Regions from separate parts of the Veillonella criceti genome, predicted to be linked through region 2. Evidence: riboswitches for the same ligand, from Rfam matches in the RefSeq annotation. Region 2 holds a riboswitch; each other region holds the start of a gene.
The links. Region 2 has a riboswitch for S-adenosylmethionine ahead of DYE54_RS05385 (MetQ/NlpA family ABC transporter substrate-binding protein). Riboswitches for the same ligand answer to the same signal wherever they lie in the genome.

Region 1 (5,347 bases), 390 kb from region 2:
ACTCTTAATTTAGATAATATTGCCCTTATGCCATGTAATCCAGCCGTTGGCGGTCCTGGTAAAAGTCATTTGGTTTATGAATTGGATGCTTTAGGTGGTCAAATGGCTATTAATGCGGATGCGACAGCAATTCAAATGCGAATGCTAAATACGGGCAAAGGCCCTGCTGTGCATTCCTTACGAGCTCAATCAGATAAAGTAGCCTACCAACGGTTAATGAAAGAAACCTTGGAAAACACCGATAATTTGAATGTAAAACAGATTATGGTTAATGAACTATTAATTGAAGATGGTGAAGTAAAAGGGATTTTGAGTGAACTTGGTGAAGTATATGAAGCAAAAGCGATTATACTTTGTACGGGTACTTATCTGAAAGGTAAAATTATTACTGGTGAATTAACTTATACCGGTGGCCCTAATGGCCAACGAACAGCAGAATTGTTATCTGATTCTTTACGCAAACATGGTATTGAGTTGATGCGTTTCAAAACGGGGACGCCCGCACGCGTAGATAAACGAACGCTTACTTTAGAACATATGACAGAACAGCCTGGGGATGGTATGTATCGTTCCTTCTCTTTTATGTCAGATTGGACGAATCGCAATGAACAGGTGTGTTGGTTGACGTATACCAGTGAAGAAACACATGATATTATTCGTGCTAATTTGAATCGGGCACCTATGTATACAGGCATTATTGAAGGAACAGGCCCTCGTTATTGTCCATCTATTGAAGATAAAGTGGTACGTTTTAGTGATAAAAGTCGTCATCAATTATTCGTAGAACCTGAAGGAAATCATACGAATGAAATGTATGTACAGGGGATGAGTACGAGTCTTCCTATTGATGTACAATATAAATTCTTGCGTACGATTCCTGGCTTGGAAGATGTGGAAATTATGCGTCCAGCTTATGCGATTGAGTATGATTGTTTAAATCCATTACAATTAACACCTGCTTTGCAAGTTAAGATGATTAAAGGCTTGTATTCTGCAGGACAAGCAAATGGTACTTCTGGTTATGAAGAAGCAGCGGCTCAAGGATTAATGGCGGGGATTAATGCCGCTTTATATTTACAAGGTAAAGAACCATTTATCTTATCTCGTTCAGAAGCTTATATTGGTGTTCTGATTGATGATTTAGTAACTAAAGGGACAAAAGAGCCATATCGTATGATGACGAGTCGCAGTGAATATCGTTTATTATTACGTCAAGATAATGCGGATATGCGTTTAACTGAAAAGGGCTATGAAATTGGTCTAGTTACGGAAGAACGGTATGCTCGTTTCAAAGCAAAAAAAGAATTGATTGAACAAGGGTTAGCTGAATTGCATAATACGCCAATTAATCCATCCAATGAAGTGCAGGCTAAATTAGAAGCAATGGGTACAGCGCCTATTAAAACAGGAATTAAGGCCTTTGACCTAGTAAAACGTAATGAATTATCTTATGGTGACGTAGCAGAAGCTTTTAATTTAACACGATATACGCCTGATGTAGAAGAAGAAATTGACATCATGATTACGTATGATGGATATATTAAGAAACAAATGGAACAGGTAGCTAAAGTACGGAAATTAGAAGAAAAGATTATTCCTGCTGATTGGGATTATGAAACGATGAAGGGCATTTCTTTAGAAGCTAAACAAAAATTAGCACAAATTAAGCCACATTCCATTGGTCAAGCTAGCCGTATTTCAGGCGTTTCACCAGCAGATGTATCCGTATTGCTTATTCAATTGGAACAGTATCGTCGTGAACAACAGTCCTAGGAGGGCCTATGAATTTTACTGATAATTTGGCGGTTCAATTAGAAGCTGCTGGTTTTACTGTTACAGAAAAACAATTAGAGCAATTTACTACCTATTATGAAATGCTTATAGAAACAAATAAAAGCTTGAATTTAACGGCGATTACGGATCCACATGAAGTAGCTGTGAAACATTTTGTAGATTCGTTGACGGCTTTAGATGAGGGGCAAATTGTTTTTAAAACAGGAGCCACCCTTTTGGATTTAGGTACTGGTGCGGGCTTTCCAGGTATTCCGTTAGCGATTATGCGACCTGATTTAAAGATAACTCTCTTTGATTCGTTGCAAAAACGACTTACTTTTTTAGAGTCAGTTATTAAAGCCCTTCATATATCCAATGTAACTACTTTGCATGGCCGTGCTGAAGATCTGAGTCATATGGTGGCACATAGAGCTACTTATGATATTGTAACGAGCCGAGCAGTAGCACGGTTACCAATTTTGTTAGAATGGGCCTTGCCTTATGTGAAACAGAATGGGTATATGGTTGCTTTAAAAGGCGCTGCCTATGAAGAAGAGTTACAAGAAGCTAAAAAAGCATTACAAATATTAAAAGGGACTGTGGATAGAGTAAAACCTGTACAATTACCTACATTAGCTGATAAACGAGCGATTATTTATGTGCGTAAAACAGGCATTACCCCAAAACAATATCCTCGTAAACCAAAAGAAATAAAGACAAAACCATTAGTGTAAATCTAACTAGTAGATTGCATTAAAGCATTTACATGCTTAAACCCCTGAGTTGAAGTTTTTACCTATAACAAAGTGTATTTTTTACATATAGGCTAAAACCTGCATACTCAGGGGTTTTTCTTGACAATCTATAGCATAGAAGGTATCCTATTTTTATGTGTTGACCTTATCAAGAGCGATGGAGGGACTTGGCCCTATGATATCCAGCAACCAGCAGAGGCAAGGTGCTACTTCCAACAGGAAACTGACAGATGAGGTAAAGTCCTCTGTCTGTATAGATGGAGGTTTTTTTATGAGAAAATGTAGTGAGAGGTGGGCGTATGGCTATTTATAATGGGCGATTACCACAAATTGATAAAGCAGAAGTAACGCGCTATGCAGGCTTACGCCAGGCAAAGGATTTTCCACAACAATATGTAATGGAGGCCTGTTTAGAGGTTCAGTTAGTGGCTGAACCTAAAGGTATATTTGAAGAATATGACTATGATGCGGAAACAGGCCTTATAAAAAGTAATCCCCCTTTGCAATTAACAGGACATTCGATTCGTCAGCATTTAGCAAAAGCGACTAAAGTATATGTTATGGCGGTTACAATTGGGGAAGCCGTTGAATTAAGGAGTGCTGAATTATTTAAAGCTGGTAATTATACATTAGGTTTATTGGTCGATGCAGCCGCTACAACAGCAGTTGAACAAGTGGCGGATCAAGTGAATGAAGTGATTAAACAGTCGGCCGCCAAAGCTGGTTATACGACGACTTGGCGTTTTAGTCCTGGATATGGTGATTGGGAATTATCTATACAAAAACAACTAGCCGCTATAGTAGGGACGGATAAAATCGGTTTATCCGTGACAGAGGCTTTTTTATTATTTCCACGTAAGTCAGTTACCGCGATTGTTGGCTGTATGCCTAATGGGGCGCAACTTTCAACAAAACGAGGTTGTACTTCTTGTACACAAGCAAATTGTGCTTCGCGTAATGGATAAGCGTGATGGATTTATGAATTTGCTAATAAAGAGAGTATACAGTAGGAATTAAAGTACAATTATAATTAGATACTGATAAGTAGTTTGATTAGAGGGTTAGGTATAGTTAGAGAGAAGAGGCGATAGTATGTATATTTTTGATGGAGCTATGGGCACTATGCTACAACAATCAGGTCTTGAGGAGGGGCAATGTCCTGAATTGTTTAATATAGAACATCCTGAAATTGTGACCAGTATTCATGCAGCATATTTACAACATGGGAGTGATATTGTAACAACGAATACCTTTGGCGCGTGTAGTCTAAAATTAGCCGATTATGGTTTAGCACAGCGTGTGAAAGAAATTAATACAGCAGCTGTAATAGCGGCTAAGCAGGCTATTATGGAGGTTAAACCTAATGCTAAAATAGCAGGTTCTATGGGACCTACAGGCCAGTTTATTGAACCATTAGGACAGATTTCTTTCGATGCAGTTTATGATACCTATTATGAACAGGCCTTAGCTTTGATTGAAGCGGGTGTAGATTTTATCATCATTGAAACGATTATTGATGTACAAGAAATGCGTGCTGCTTTATTAGCCGCTCGTGATGCCCGTAAACGACTTAATAAAAGCAAGAATGATGTGGGCATTATTTGTCAATTTTCTTTTAGTGAGGATGGTCGTACCATTACGGGAACACCACCAGAAGCCGCGGCTATTATGGTAGAGGCTATGGGCGCTGATGTTGTGGGAATTAACTGCTCCTTAGGGCCAGAACAATTAATTCCTTTAGTTGCACGATTGGCTGCTGTTACTAATTTACCAATAAGTGCGCAACCTAATGCAGGTATGCCTATGTTAGTAGGTACAGAAACAGTATTTCCTTTATCACCGCGTGAAATGGGGTCCTTTGTGCCAGCTTTACTTGATGCAGGGGCTACATTTGTAGGTGCTTGTTGTGGTAGTACACCGGCTCATATTGCTGAGATTACAAAAGCGGCACAGCATCATACACCAAAAGAACGGGTAGAAGTAGCGCCTTTTACAGCTTTTACGAGTCGTACTCGTTTTGTTAAAGTCGGTCATACAGAAAAACCAATTATCATTGGGGAACGAATTAATCCTACGGGACGTAAAGTATTAGCCAAAGAAATTAAAGCTGGTAGTTTTGCTATGGTAAAACGAGATGCATTAGCACAAGTAGCCGCTGGTGCTGATGTATTGGATGTAAATATGGGCGTACCTGATATAGATGTAGTCGCTGTTATGAAACGGGCGATTATGGAACTTTCTATGTTGGTTGATGTGCCTTTATCCATTGATACATTAGATCCAGATGCTATGGAATCTGGGCTAAAAGCGTATCCAGGCCGTCCTTTAATCAATTCTGTCAATGCTGAACCAGAACAATTAGAACGGGTATTACCTTTAGCTAAACGATATGGTGCTGCTGTGCTTTGTTTGCCTTTAGGTAAAGGTGATTTGCCAGCTACAGCGGAAGAACGGGTAGCGTTAGCTAAAGAAATCGTGTTAGCTGCCTATGCAGTAGGTTTACGAAGTGAGGATTTATTATTAGATCCGTTAGTATTAACCTTAGCGAGTGGTCAAGATAGTGCTGTGCAAACTTTACGCACGTTGGCTATGTATAAGGAAACATTTGGTTTTCCTACTGTTATGGGATTATCTAATGTGTCATTTGGTTTGCCACAGCGGCCGTATTTGAATAGCCAATTCTTAACGATGGCCTTATCTCATGGATTGACGGCTCCCATATTGAATCCATTAAATGGGATGGTTAAAAAAGCATTTATTGCGGGGCGAACTTTATTAGGTTTTGATCCTGCGGCAGCTGAATTTATTGCTGATTATGG
Region 2 (5,347 bases):
AAACACAGCCGCCAAAGAACAACCGGACATTATGGTATTACCAGAAACATGGAACACAGGTTTCTATCCTACGAACCAACTACCAACAGAAGCGGACAAAGATGGCGAACGAACACAAACGATACTCAGCCAACTAGCTCATAAACACAATGTAAACATCGTAGGTGGTTCAGTAGCTACTTTACGGGAAGGCAAGGTATACAATACGTCCTATATTATCAATCGAGAAGGCCACATTATCTCGCAATATGATAAAATTCATAGTTTTACACCGGCTAAAGAGGATAAATTTTTCCAAGGTGGCGAACATACTCACCGTTTCTTCTTAGATGATATTCCTTGCTCCAGTGTAACTTGCTATGATATTCGTTTTCCTGAAATCATTCGCACCACCACTTTACAAGGTGTTGATTTATTCTTCGTACCTGCTCAGTGGCCAACTATGCGTCAACGCCACTGGGAAATTTTAAATACCGCTCGCGCCATCGAAAACCAAATGTTCCTCTGTGCCGTTAATGCCTGTGGCTATATTGGCAAGGTAAAATGTGCCGGCAATTCCTTATTGCTTGATCCTTGGGGCGACGAATTATTACACTTAGGTGATACAGAAGAAATCGCTATCGGCACCATTGATTTAAGTGTTACGGAAGAAATTCGCCGTAAAATCAATGTATTTAGAGATCGAAAACCAAATATGTATCATTTGGACTAAAATAATATAAACAGACTTATCAAAGCGTTCATTTTTACAGTGTAATCCAGTAAAAAATGAACGTTTTTTGTTAATTAGGTATAGTTTTTTCATATTTTAATTTCAAATCATTAGACAATATATGTTTTTAGGAGTAATATATAGTTGTTTATTTAATTAATCCTTATTACCACACAGAGGAGGCGTATGTGGTGTCAACAATACACGAAAAATTATCTATGACTACTCCAAAGAAAACTAATTCTACTAATATAAGTAATTTTACACGGCACCCAAAATTCAACTTAAAAAGAGGCTCTAAATCCGCCTTAGCACTGGCTGCGTTTCTAAACCCCATATTCCCATCGGCCCATATAGACGGCCCACCACAAGGTCAAACTTTATATAATTGTCTAGGCTGTAAAATCGCCCATTTGCGGAAAGAAAAAGGCTGGTATCAAAAAGATTTAGCTCAAGCAGCTGGTATTAGCACTAGTTACATTTCTCGCTTAGAACGTGGCTATCATATAGAAGGCGTTACTTTAGATATTTTACTAAGAATTACAGAAGTGTTTGATATTTCTCTAGGACAACTTTTTACTTATACAAAAGATGAAATTACCATTGCTCATTATCGGGAAGAACTCCATAAATATTGCTAAGAACTACTTCAAAAAATTTTATTTTTATGGATTGACAAGATTTTTACTTTCTTCTATAATAGTAAAGTACGTTACACAAAGTAATATATGGAGAGGTGTCCGAGCGGCTTAAGGAGCATGATTGGAAATCATGTGTGCGGTAATACCGTACCGAGGGTTCAAATCCCTCTCTCTCCGCCATAAAAAAAGCACATTCAAAAGCTATACCGCTTTCGAATGTGCTTTTTTTAATTTTATTTTCCTACTTTACAAGTGTGATTTCTTCATGCTATAATCAGCAAAGAAATTTTAATAGCGATATTATCTAGAGTGATGGAGGGACTGGCCCTATGAAATCCGGCAACCATTCGATGGTGCTAATTCCTGCGGCATATACCGAGAGATAACAAATGTAGCGATGACTCGGCAAGCCGAGGGCATCGTTTTTTTATTACTCACCGCGCTATACTACTTTTGTATGGGGATATAAAAGTAGTCCTAAATTTCTATTTGAGAGAGTTTATTTGAGACAAAAGGAGGGCTTCATCTATGAAGAAATTTTTATCTGTAGCTGCTACATTTGTATTAGGCAGCGCTCTACTACTAGCAGGTTGTGGCAATGATCAAGGCAATGCAGCAACTAGTTCTGACAAAAAGGTAACATTAACAGTAGGTGCTTCACCAGTTCCCCATGCTGAAATTCTAGAACAAGTGAAAGACAAATTAGCTAAGGAAGGTGTAGAGCTTAAAATCATTGAATTTAGCGACTATATTAAACCTAACTTAGCATTAAATGACAAAGAGTTGGACGCTAACTTCTATCAGCACGTTCCATATATGAAAAAATTTGAAGAAGAACATAATATGAAATTCGTTTCAGCTGGTACTGTTCATATTGAACCAATGGGAATTTATTCTAATAAAATCAAAGATAAAGATTTACAAAACGCTATTCCAAATGGTGCCAAAGTAGCAATTCCCAATGACCCTACTAATACAGGACGAGCATTACTCCTATTACAACAAGCAGGTCTAATCACCTTAAAAGAGCCTAACAATATTTATTCCACTAAAATTGATATTGCCGCTAATCCTAAAAATTTAGATATTATTGAATTAGAAGCAGCACAAACACCACGTAGCCTCGATGATGTAGATATTGCTGTTATCAACGCCAATTATGCACTAGGGGCTCAATTAAATCCCGTTAAAGATGCTTTATTCTTAGATGATAAAAACTCACCGTATGCCAACTTAATTGCAGTTCGTCCTGGTGATGAAAATCGTCCTGAAATTCAAAAGTTAGTTAAAGCACTACAATCTCCAGAAATTAAAAAATTCATTGAAGATAAATATCAAGGTTCTATTTTGCCAGCATTCTAAGCGCTATATAACAAAGTAGTTCATACACCAAATACCTAACAGGCTCTGCACGCAGGGCCTGTTTCTTTTTGCTTTACAAATTTGTCCTCTCATGATATACTAACCAAAGAATTATATATGAAACGTTATCAAGAGTGATGGAGGGACTGGCCCTATGAAATCCGGCAACCATTCGATGGTGCTAATTCCTGCGGTATATACCGAGAGATACAAGGCGTAAGCAATGATGGCTCGGTACTACGAAGCCATCTTTTTTTATTCACTCAGCTAATGTTTCTTAATTATTGTAAGCCCGAGGAGGTATAGTATGAAAAAAATTTTATCCCTAGCAGCTACTGCAATTCTTGGTAGCGCCTTATTACTTGCTGGTTGCGGTAGCGACACAAATACTGCCACTGGTAGCAGCAACAAAGTAACAATTACAGTCGGTGCCTCACCAGTACCACATGGTGAAATTTTGGAACAAGCTAAACCTTTATTAGAAAAAGAAGGCATTGACTTAAAAATTATTGAATTTACTGATTATGTAAAACCTAACCTAGCGTTAAATGACAAAGAATTAGATGCTAACTTCTTCCAACATGTACCATACATGGATAAATTTGCTAGTGAACATAGCATGGAATTAGTATCAGCTGGTAAAGTGCATATCGAACCAATGGGGATTTACTCTAAAACAATTACAGATAAAAACTTAGATTCTGTATTGCCAAACGGCTCTAAAATTGCCATTCCAAATGATCCAAGTAATAGCGGTCGTGCCCTTCTTCTATTAGAAAAAGCAGGCTTAATTACCTTAAAAGATCCTAACAATATTTATGCAACCAAAACAGACATTGTTAACAACCCAAAAAATCTTGAATTTGTAGAATTAGAAGCGGCTCAGTTGCCTCGTAGTTTAGATGATGTAGCTTTAGCCGTTATCAATACTAATTTTGCCTTAGAAGCTGGTTTGAATCCAGTGAAAGATGCTTTATTCTTAGAAGATAAAGATTCCCCATATGCTAATATCGTAACAGTTCGCAAAGGGGATGAAAATCGTCCTGAAATTCAAAAATTAATGAAAGCACTTCAATCGCCAGAAGTGAAAAAATTCATTGAAGACAAATACAAAGGTGCTATTTTAGCAGCCTTCTAGGCAAGAAATCTAGCATAGCCCTCATAAAACGCAACTTAGTTACATAGTTAACTTAGTTATATAATCAAAAGCGAGTTACTCAAAAGACACGCCCTGTGTTCTTCGAATAACTCGCTTTTTTATGTTATAAATTGTCAGCACTAAAACTCTGAGGTAATAATTCAGCTAATTCATAAACGACTAATTCCGTTTCACTCTGTTCTAAAATAATTAAGGGTACCTTAAATTCAACTAATACTTGGCGACAGGCACCACAAGGCATACAAGGCCCTTTTGAATCTCCTACAATAGCAATAGCCTGAAAAGTCTGATGTCCAGTAGCTACCGCTGATTGAATCGCCACCCGTTCAGCACAATTAGTAAGGCCATAAGAGGCATTTTCTATATTACAACCGGTGAAAATAGTCTCATCCTCACAAAGCACCGCCGCCCCCACAGCAAACTTGGAGTATGGACTATAGGAATTCTGTTTAGCCTCATAGGCCGCCCCAATCAGACTTCTATACTCATCAAACGAACTCATATTTAACGAAATATATTGGCTCATATATACGCCTCCGTTCCTTCTTCAGTAACGCGGGCCCATACTAATGGCTGCTTACTAGGTTCCGCTGCGCCAAAGGACAAGGCCGACAAATAACGTGCCTTAGCGTCCTCTAAAGTACTCTTAGTATTACTTTGTACATACGCTATTGTTTCCCCTGCTACCACTTCATCGCCTGTCTTTTTCAGCATCCAAATTCCAGCTTTATAATCTATGGCATCTGTTTTAGTATAGCGTCCAGCCCCTAAAGCTAACGCGGCGCGGCCACAAATTTCAGCATCCATATGCGTAATATAACCAGACACGGGCGCCAAAACAGCTTCTTTATACTGCGCCTCTTTAAAAGTGGCCTTAGTTAATACAGAAGTGTCTCCACCCTGTGCTTCCACTAATTCACAAAACTTAGTAAAAGCAGCCCCACTTGCTAAAGTAGTGTTTGCCAAACATTTACAGGCTTCATAAGAGCCTTTACCACCTAAATACAACATATTCGTTGCTAACTCCAAGGACTCTGTAACTAAGTCCTCAGGCCCTTTCCCCTGCAGCGTATCAACCACTTCTGCAATCTCTATAGCGTTCCCAATAGCTTGTCCTAAAGGACGATCCATATCGGTAATAAGGGCTACCGTTTTTCGCCCATTATGAGTACCAATAGCAACCATAGTTTCAGCTAACGTAACAGCGTCCTCATACGTTTTCATGAAGGCACCGCTCCCCACTTTGACATCGAGTAAAATAGCTTCACTTCCAGCTGCCAATTTCTTACTCATCACAGATGATGCAATCAATGGAATACTGTCGACTGTCCCCGTTACGTCGCGCAATGCATATAATAACTTATCGGCTGGAGCCAAGTTACCCGATTGCCCAGTTACAGCAACACCTACATTTCTAACAATTTGAAAAAACTCGTCTTTCGTAAGTGCAACGTTCACATGGGGGATTGATTC
Region 3 (5,347 bases), 800 kb from region 2:
GAAACGGTATTACAAGAGGTAGCAGATAATAAAGATAGTGCAGTCAAAAAGTATGAAGAACGATTATTACAACGAATTTCGAACGTGTTAGAAAAAACGGATATAACGGTTAACATGGACCGTTTTTTGCAAGAAGTAGCCACTATGAGTGATAAAACAGATATTACAGAAGAAATTGTACGTTTTGGCTCTCATGTGGTACAATTAAGAAACACACTAAAAGAGAATCAACCGATTGGGCGTAAGTTAGATTTCTTATTACAAGAGATGAATCGAGAAGTAAATACAATGGGATCAAAAGGATCCGATTTAGCCATAACAGACCGTGTTGTAGTATTGAAATGTGAGTTAGAGAAAATTAGAGAGCAAATTCAAAATATAGAGTAGGTTGCAAGAGTAAGGAGTCACTAAGTATGAGTACAAAGCTTTTAAACATTGGATTTGGTAACATGGTTTCGGCAAATCGTCTAATTGCTATTATCAGTCCAGAGTCTGCGCCAATTAAGCGAATGATTCAAGATGCACGTGAAAAGAGCGTATTAGTTGATGCTACCTATGGTCGTAAAACGCGAGCTGTCTTAGTGATGGATAGTGGCCAAATTGTGTTGTCAGCAATTCAACCAGAAACAGTAGCACATCGTATTGTTCAAGCTACACCAGCTGAATCTACGGAAGCGTAGGTGCTATTATGACGGATAGAGGGATTTTGATTGTTTTATCTGGTCCTTCAGGGGCAGGTAAAGGAACTATTTGCGCAGCCTTGCGTCAGCAAATGCCAAATCTTGTATATTCTGTATCAATGACTACTCGAGCACCCCGAGTAGGTGAAGAAGAAGGCGTTAGTTATTTTTTTCGAGACAAAGAAGAGTTTAAACGTCTTATTGAAGAAGATGCATTCTTAGAATATGCACAGGTATATGATAATTATTATGGTACACCAAAACAGCATGTTATGGATTTATTAAGTGAAGGCAAAAGTGTCATATTAGAAATAGACATTCAAGGAGCAATGCAAGTTAAAGAGCGCTTTAGTGAAGCTGTATTTATTTATATTGTGCCACCATCATTAGATATTTTATCTAATCGCTTAAGAGATCGTGGAACGGATGCAGCGGAAGTTATTGATAAACGTTTATCTAAAGCTAGTTCTGAATTAGCGTTGGCACATCGTTATGATTATATTGTTGTGAATGATGTGTTGCCAGATGCTGTTGAAAAAGTAGCTTCTATTTTACGAGCTGAAGCTTGTAAAATTAAACGAAATAAAGAAAAAATACAATATATTTATAAACAATATGCAAAATAAGGAGTAATGCGTTATGATGGTAAAACCTTTATTAAAGGATTTGGAAAAACATGTAGACAGTAAATATACCTTAGTTACATTGGCAGCTAAACGAGCTCGTGAATTAACCGATGGTGATGAAGCAATGGTAACGGGGCTTGATACTGATAAGCCAGTGTCAGTAGCTCTTCATGAAATTGCTGAAGATAAGATTGGTTTTGCTCGTACTAAAGATGGTATTAAATAAACCTGTAAGAAACAGAGAATTATAATAGGTGTTGAGGATGAAAAATAAACACGTAATTGTAGGTGTATCTGGTGGTATCGCTGCTTATAAGGCAGTGGAAGTGGTTAGTCGGCTTCGAAAATTAGGGGCGGACGTTAAAGTCGTTATGACTGAAAATGCGACTAAATTTGTATCGCCCATGACATTTGGAGAAATTAGTGGGTATCCAGTAGCTGTTAAAATGTTTGAAGATGTGCATGATTGGAATGTAGAACATATTGCATTAGCTACTTGGGCCGATGCCTATATTGTAGCACCGGCTACTGCCAATGTGATTGGTAAATTAGCTTCTGGGATTGCTGATGATATGCTAACTACACAACTTATGGCAACAAAAGCGCCTATTTTCTTATGTCCAGCAATGAATACTAACATGTATGAAAATCCTGTTACACAACGGAATATGAATACCTTACGTGAATTAGGTATGCATATTTTAGAGGCTGATAGTGGCCATTTAGCTTGTGGTGTGACTGGTAAAGGTCGTTTGCCTGAACCAGCGCGAATTGTGGAATGGTTATCCTTCCATATGATGAAAACAGATTTACTAGCTAATAAAACAGTAATCGTAACAGCTGGTGGTACGCAAGAAGCCATTGATCCAGTTCGGTTTATTGGCAATCGTTCTAGTGGTAAGATGGGCTATGCGATTGCAGAGCAAGCAGCATTGGCGGGTGCTCGCACCATTTTAATTTCAGCGCCTACCAATTTACCAGTTCCTTTTGGGGTAGAATTAGTATCTGTTGAATCTGCTAGAGCTATGGAAGAAGCGGTTAATAGTCGTTATGAAGCGTGTGATGCTGTTATTATGGCCGCGGCTGTAGCTGATTTTAGAGTCGAAAATATGGCGGATACTAAAATTAAGAAGATGGATACATTAGAACTTAAATTAGTAAAAAATCCAGATATATTAAAAGGGTTAGGTGCGAATAAAACTCATCAAAAATTGATAGGTTTTGCGGCTGAAACACAAAATGTTATTGAGTATGGCAAATCGAAGGTGCTCAACAAAAATCTTGATATGTTAGTTGCTAATGATGTAAGTAAACAAAATGCAGGCTTTAATGTTGATACTAATGAAGTAACTTTAATTTATCCAGGTGGTCAAGTTCGGCCCTTACCACTTATGACAAAAATTGATGTAGCTAAGCGAATTATTTCAGCCTTGGCAGAATTGTGATTCTATTGTATAATGAATCAGTGATATGAACTATCACAATTAATTTAATAGTAACTTTTGTCTCATCAAGAGTAGTGGAGGGAAAGGCCCTGTGAAGCTACAGCAACCATTCATTTTGAAAAGGTGCTAAGTCCGACGGTAATATGCCGAAAGATGGGGTTTGATTCCTCATCGCTTGGCTGATGAGGAATTTTTTTATGGAGGTAATGGGTAAATGGCTGAAAAACATGTTTTTTTCACATCAGAATCCGTAACAGAAGGTCATCCTGATAAAATTGCTGACCAAATTTCGGATGCTGTGCTTGATGCAATCCTTGCACAAGATCCAACGGCTCATGTTGCTTGTGAAACATTGGTAACAACAGGTCAGGTTCATGTAGTGGGGGAAATTTCCACTAAATGTTATGTAGATATTAATCATATTGTCCGTGAGACGATTCGTGAAATTGGTTATACGCGTGCTAAATATGGTTTTGACTGCGACACTTGCGGTGTTAATGTAGCAATTGATGAACAGTCTGTCGATATTGCTATGGGTGTTGATGATGCGCTTGAAACACGCGAAGGTGGTAGCGATAAATTTGATAAAATTGGGGCTGGCGACCAAGGGATGATGTTTGGTTATGCAACAAATGAAACTGAAGAATTCATGCCTATGCCAATCGCATTAGCTCACCGTTTATCCCGCCAATTAACTAAAGTGCGTAAAGAAGGTGTATTACCTTATCTTCGTCCCGATGGTAAAACTCAGGTAACTGTTGAATATGTAGATGGCGTTCCTAAACGTATTGAAACCATCGTAATTTCTACACAACATGGTCCTGAAGTTTCTCGTGAACAAATTGAAGCTGATCTTAAAGAGTTAGTTATCAAACCTGTATTGCCAGAAGGTTTCGTTGATGAAAATACGAAATTCTTTATCAATCCAACAGGCCGTTTCGTAATTGGTGGCCCTCAAGGGGATGCTGGTTTAACTGGTCGTAAAATTATTGTAGATACTTATGGTGGCATGGCTCGTCATGGGGGCGGAGCTTTCTCCGGTAAAGATCCTACAAAAGTAGACCGCAGTGCAGCGTATGCCGCTCGTTACGTTGCTAAAAACATTGTAGCGGCTGGTCTTGCTGATAAATGTGAAATTCAGATTGCGTATGCCATTGGTGTAGCAAAACCTGTATCTATTATGGTAGAAACTTTTGGCACAGCTAAGGTGGCGGAAGAAAAAATTGCTGAACTTGTTAAGAAGCATTTTGACCTTCGTCCAGCAGGTATTATTGAAATGCTTGACTTGCTTCGTCCAATTTACCATCAGACAGCAGCCTATGGTCATTTTGGTCGTACAGATGTTGACCTTCCTTGGGAACATACTGATAAAGCGGATGTTCTTCGCAAAGAAGCTGGTTTATAATTAAAATATCGTCATACAAATACTTATTCGGCACTTTAGTGAACCTTGTCGTTTTGTTATTTGTATGACGATTTTTTTATGTCTTTACAGTCGGCCCTTTATTTAAAAATATCGAAAAAAATGGTATAATAAAAAATACTGCAAAGGAGGGATAGTATGCGTGTAGCGGAGGTTATTATCAATCGTCCAGCAAAGAAAATGAATAGTCCATTCAGCTATGCTGTACCACCACATTTAGGTGAGATTGCTCCTGGTACACGGGTGGCTGTCCCTTTGGGGCGAACAAAAGAGGAAGGGATTCTCATTGGCTATCGTGACTTAGCAGAAGCTCCTACCTATGAAATTAAGCCGATTCAAGCAGTGTTAGATAAAGACCCTTGGTTTACTTCTGAAATGTTAAGTACGGCCAAAAAATTAAGTAAATATTATTTATGTGCTTTATCAGAAGCGCTGAGTTTATTTACGATTGATAAAAAACAATTGAAAAGTTATGAACGCCCTAAAGAACAGTGGCTAGTAGTGCAACCGTGGTTTCAACCAGAACATATTCCTATGAAACGGAAACGGCAACGTGAATTGGGATTTTATTTACAAGAGTTAGGTACAGCTTCTGTTCATAGTTTACAAAAAGACGGTTTTACCTTGCCTGTTATTAAACAAGTCATGACTTATGAAGGTATTATAGTAGAGGAACGGTATACACAGACTAAGACGAAGTTCAATGCTTGTGTGGTAAAGGAACTACCACTTACTGAGGAGCAGCAACAGTGTTATGAACCAATCAAAAGGGCTGTAACAACTTGTACAGCGGATACGTTTTTATTACATGGTGTTACGGGGAGTGGTAAAACACAAATTTATATGAAGGCAGCTAGTGAGTGTCTTGCTAACGATCGCATTGCTATTGTGTTGGTCCCTGAAATCATGCTAACGAATCAAATTGTGACTCGATTTGTAGAGGCTTTTGGTGATGAAGTTGTTGTATTTCATAGTAAGTTAACGATTAGTGAACGTTATAATAATTGGGAACGATTACGCCGCAAAGATAGTCATATTATTATTGGCGCTCGATCAGCTATATTCGCGCCTACCGACGATATAGGGCTCATTATTGTGGACGAAGAACACGATACTTCGTATAAACAAGAAGACATGATCCGTTACCACGCACGCAAGGTTGCTAAATGGCGT

Region 1: another riboswitch for S-adenosylmethionine. It lies ahead of DYE54_RS07020 (methionine synthase); the one in region 2 lies ahead of DYE54_RS05385 (MetQ/NlpA family ABC transporter substrate-binding protein).
Region 3: another riboswitch for S-adenosylmethionine. It lies ahead of metK (methionine adenosyltransferase); the one in region 2 lies ahead of DYE54_RS05385 (MetQ/NlpA family ABC transporter substrate-binding protein).

The regions. Positions count from the first base shown of each region.
Region 1 is NZ_UHIO01000001.1:1,569,421-1,574,767, forward strand. Features, by position in the region: gene mnmG (tRNA uridine-5-carboxymethylaminomethyl(34) synthesis enzyme MnmG) at 1-1,773, shown strand, start outside; gene rsmG (16S rRNA (guanine(527)-N(7))-methyltransferase RsmG) at 1,782-2,507, shown strand; SAM riboswitch class I at 2,671-2,765, shown strand; gene DYE54_RS07020 (methionine synthase) at 2,828-3,493, shown strand; gene DYE54_RS07025 (homocysteine S-methyltransferase family protein) at 3,621-5,347, shown strand, end outside.
Region 2 is NZ_UHIO01000001.1:1,177,266-1,182,612, forward strand. Features, by position in the region: gene DYE54_RS05365 (carbon-nitrogen family hydrolase) at 1-712, shown strand, start outside; gene DYE54_RS05370 (helix-turn-helix domain-containing protein) at 904-1,353, shown strand; tRNA gene DYE54_RS05375 (tRNA-Ser) at 1,443-1,533, shown strand; SAM riboswitch class I at 1,651-1,742, shown strand; gene DYE54_RS05380 (MetQ/NlpA family ABC transporter substrate-binding protein) at 1,882-2,715, shown strand; SAM riboswitch class I at 2,839-2,929, shown strand; gene DYE54_RS05385 (MetQ/NlpA family ABC transporter substrate-binding protein) at 3,023-3,853, shown strand; gene DYE54_RS05390 (cytidine deaminase) at 3,978-4,400, opposite strand; gene DYE54_RS05395 (thymidine phosphorylase) at 4,397-5,347, opposite strand, start outside.
Region 3 is NZ_UHIO01000001.1:378,249-383,595, forward strand. Features, by position in the region: gene DYE54_RS01735 (YicC/YloC family endoribonuclease) at 1-387, shown strand, start outside; gene remA (extracellular matrix/biofilm regulator RemA) at 414-680, shown strand; gene gmk (guanylate kinase) at 689-1,306, shown strand; gene rpoZ (DNA-directed RNA polymerase subunit omega) at 1,320-1,532, shown strand; gene coaBC (bifunctional phosphopantothenoylcysteine decarboxylase/phosphopantothenate--cysteine ligase CoaBC) at 1,570-2,751, shown strand; SAM riboswitch class I at 2,811-2,911, shown strand; gene metK (methionine adenosyltransferase) at 2,966-4,156, shown strand; gene priA (replication restart helicase PriA) at 4,313-5,347, shown strand, end outside.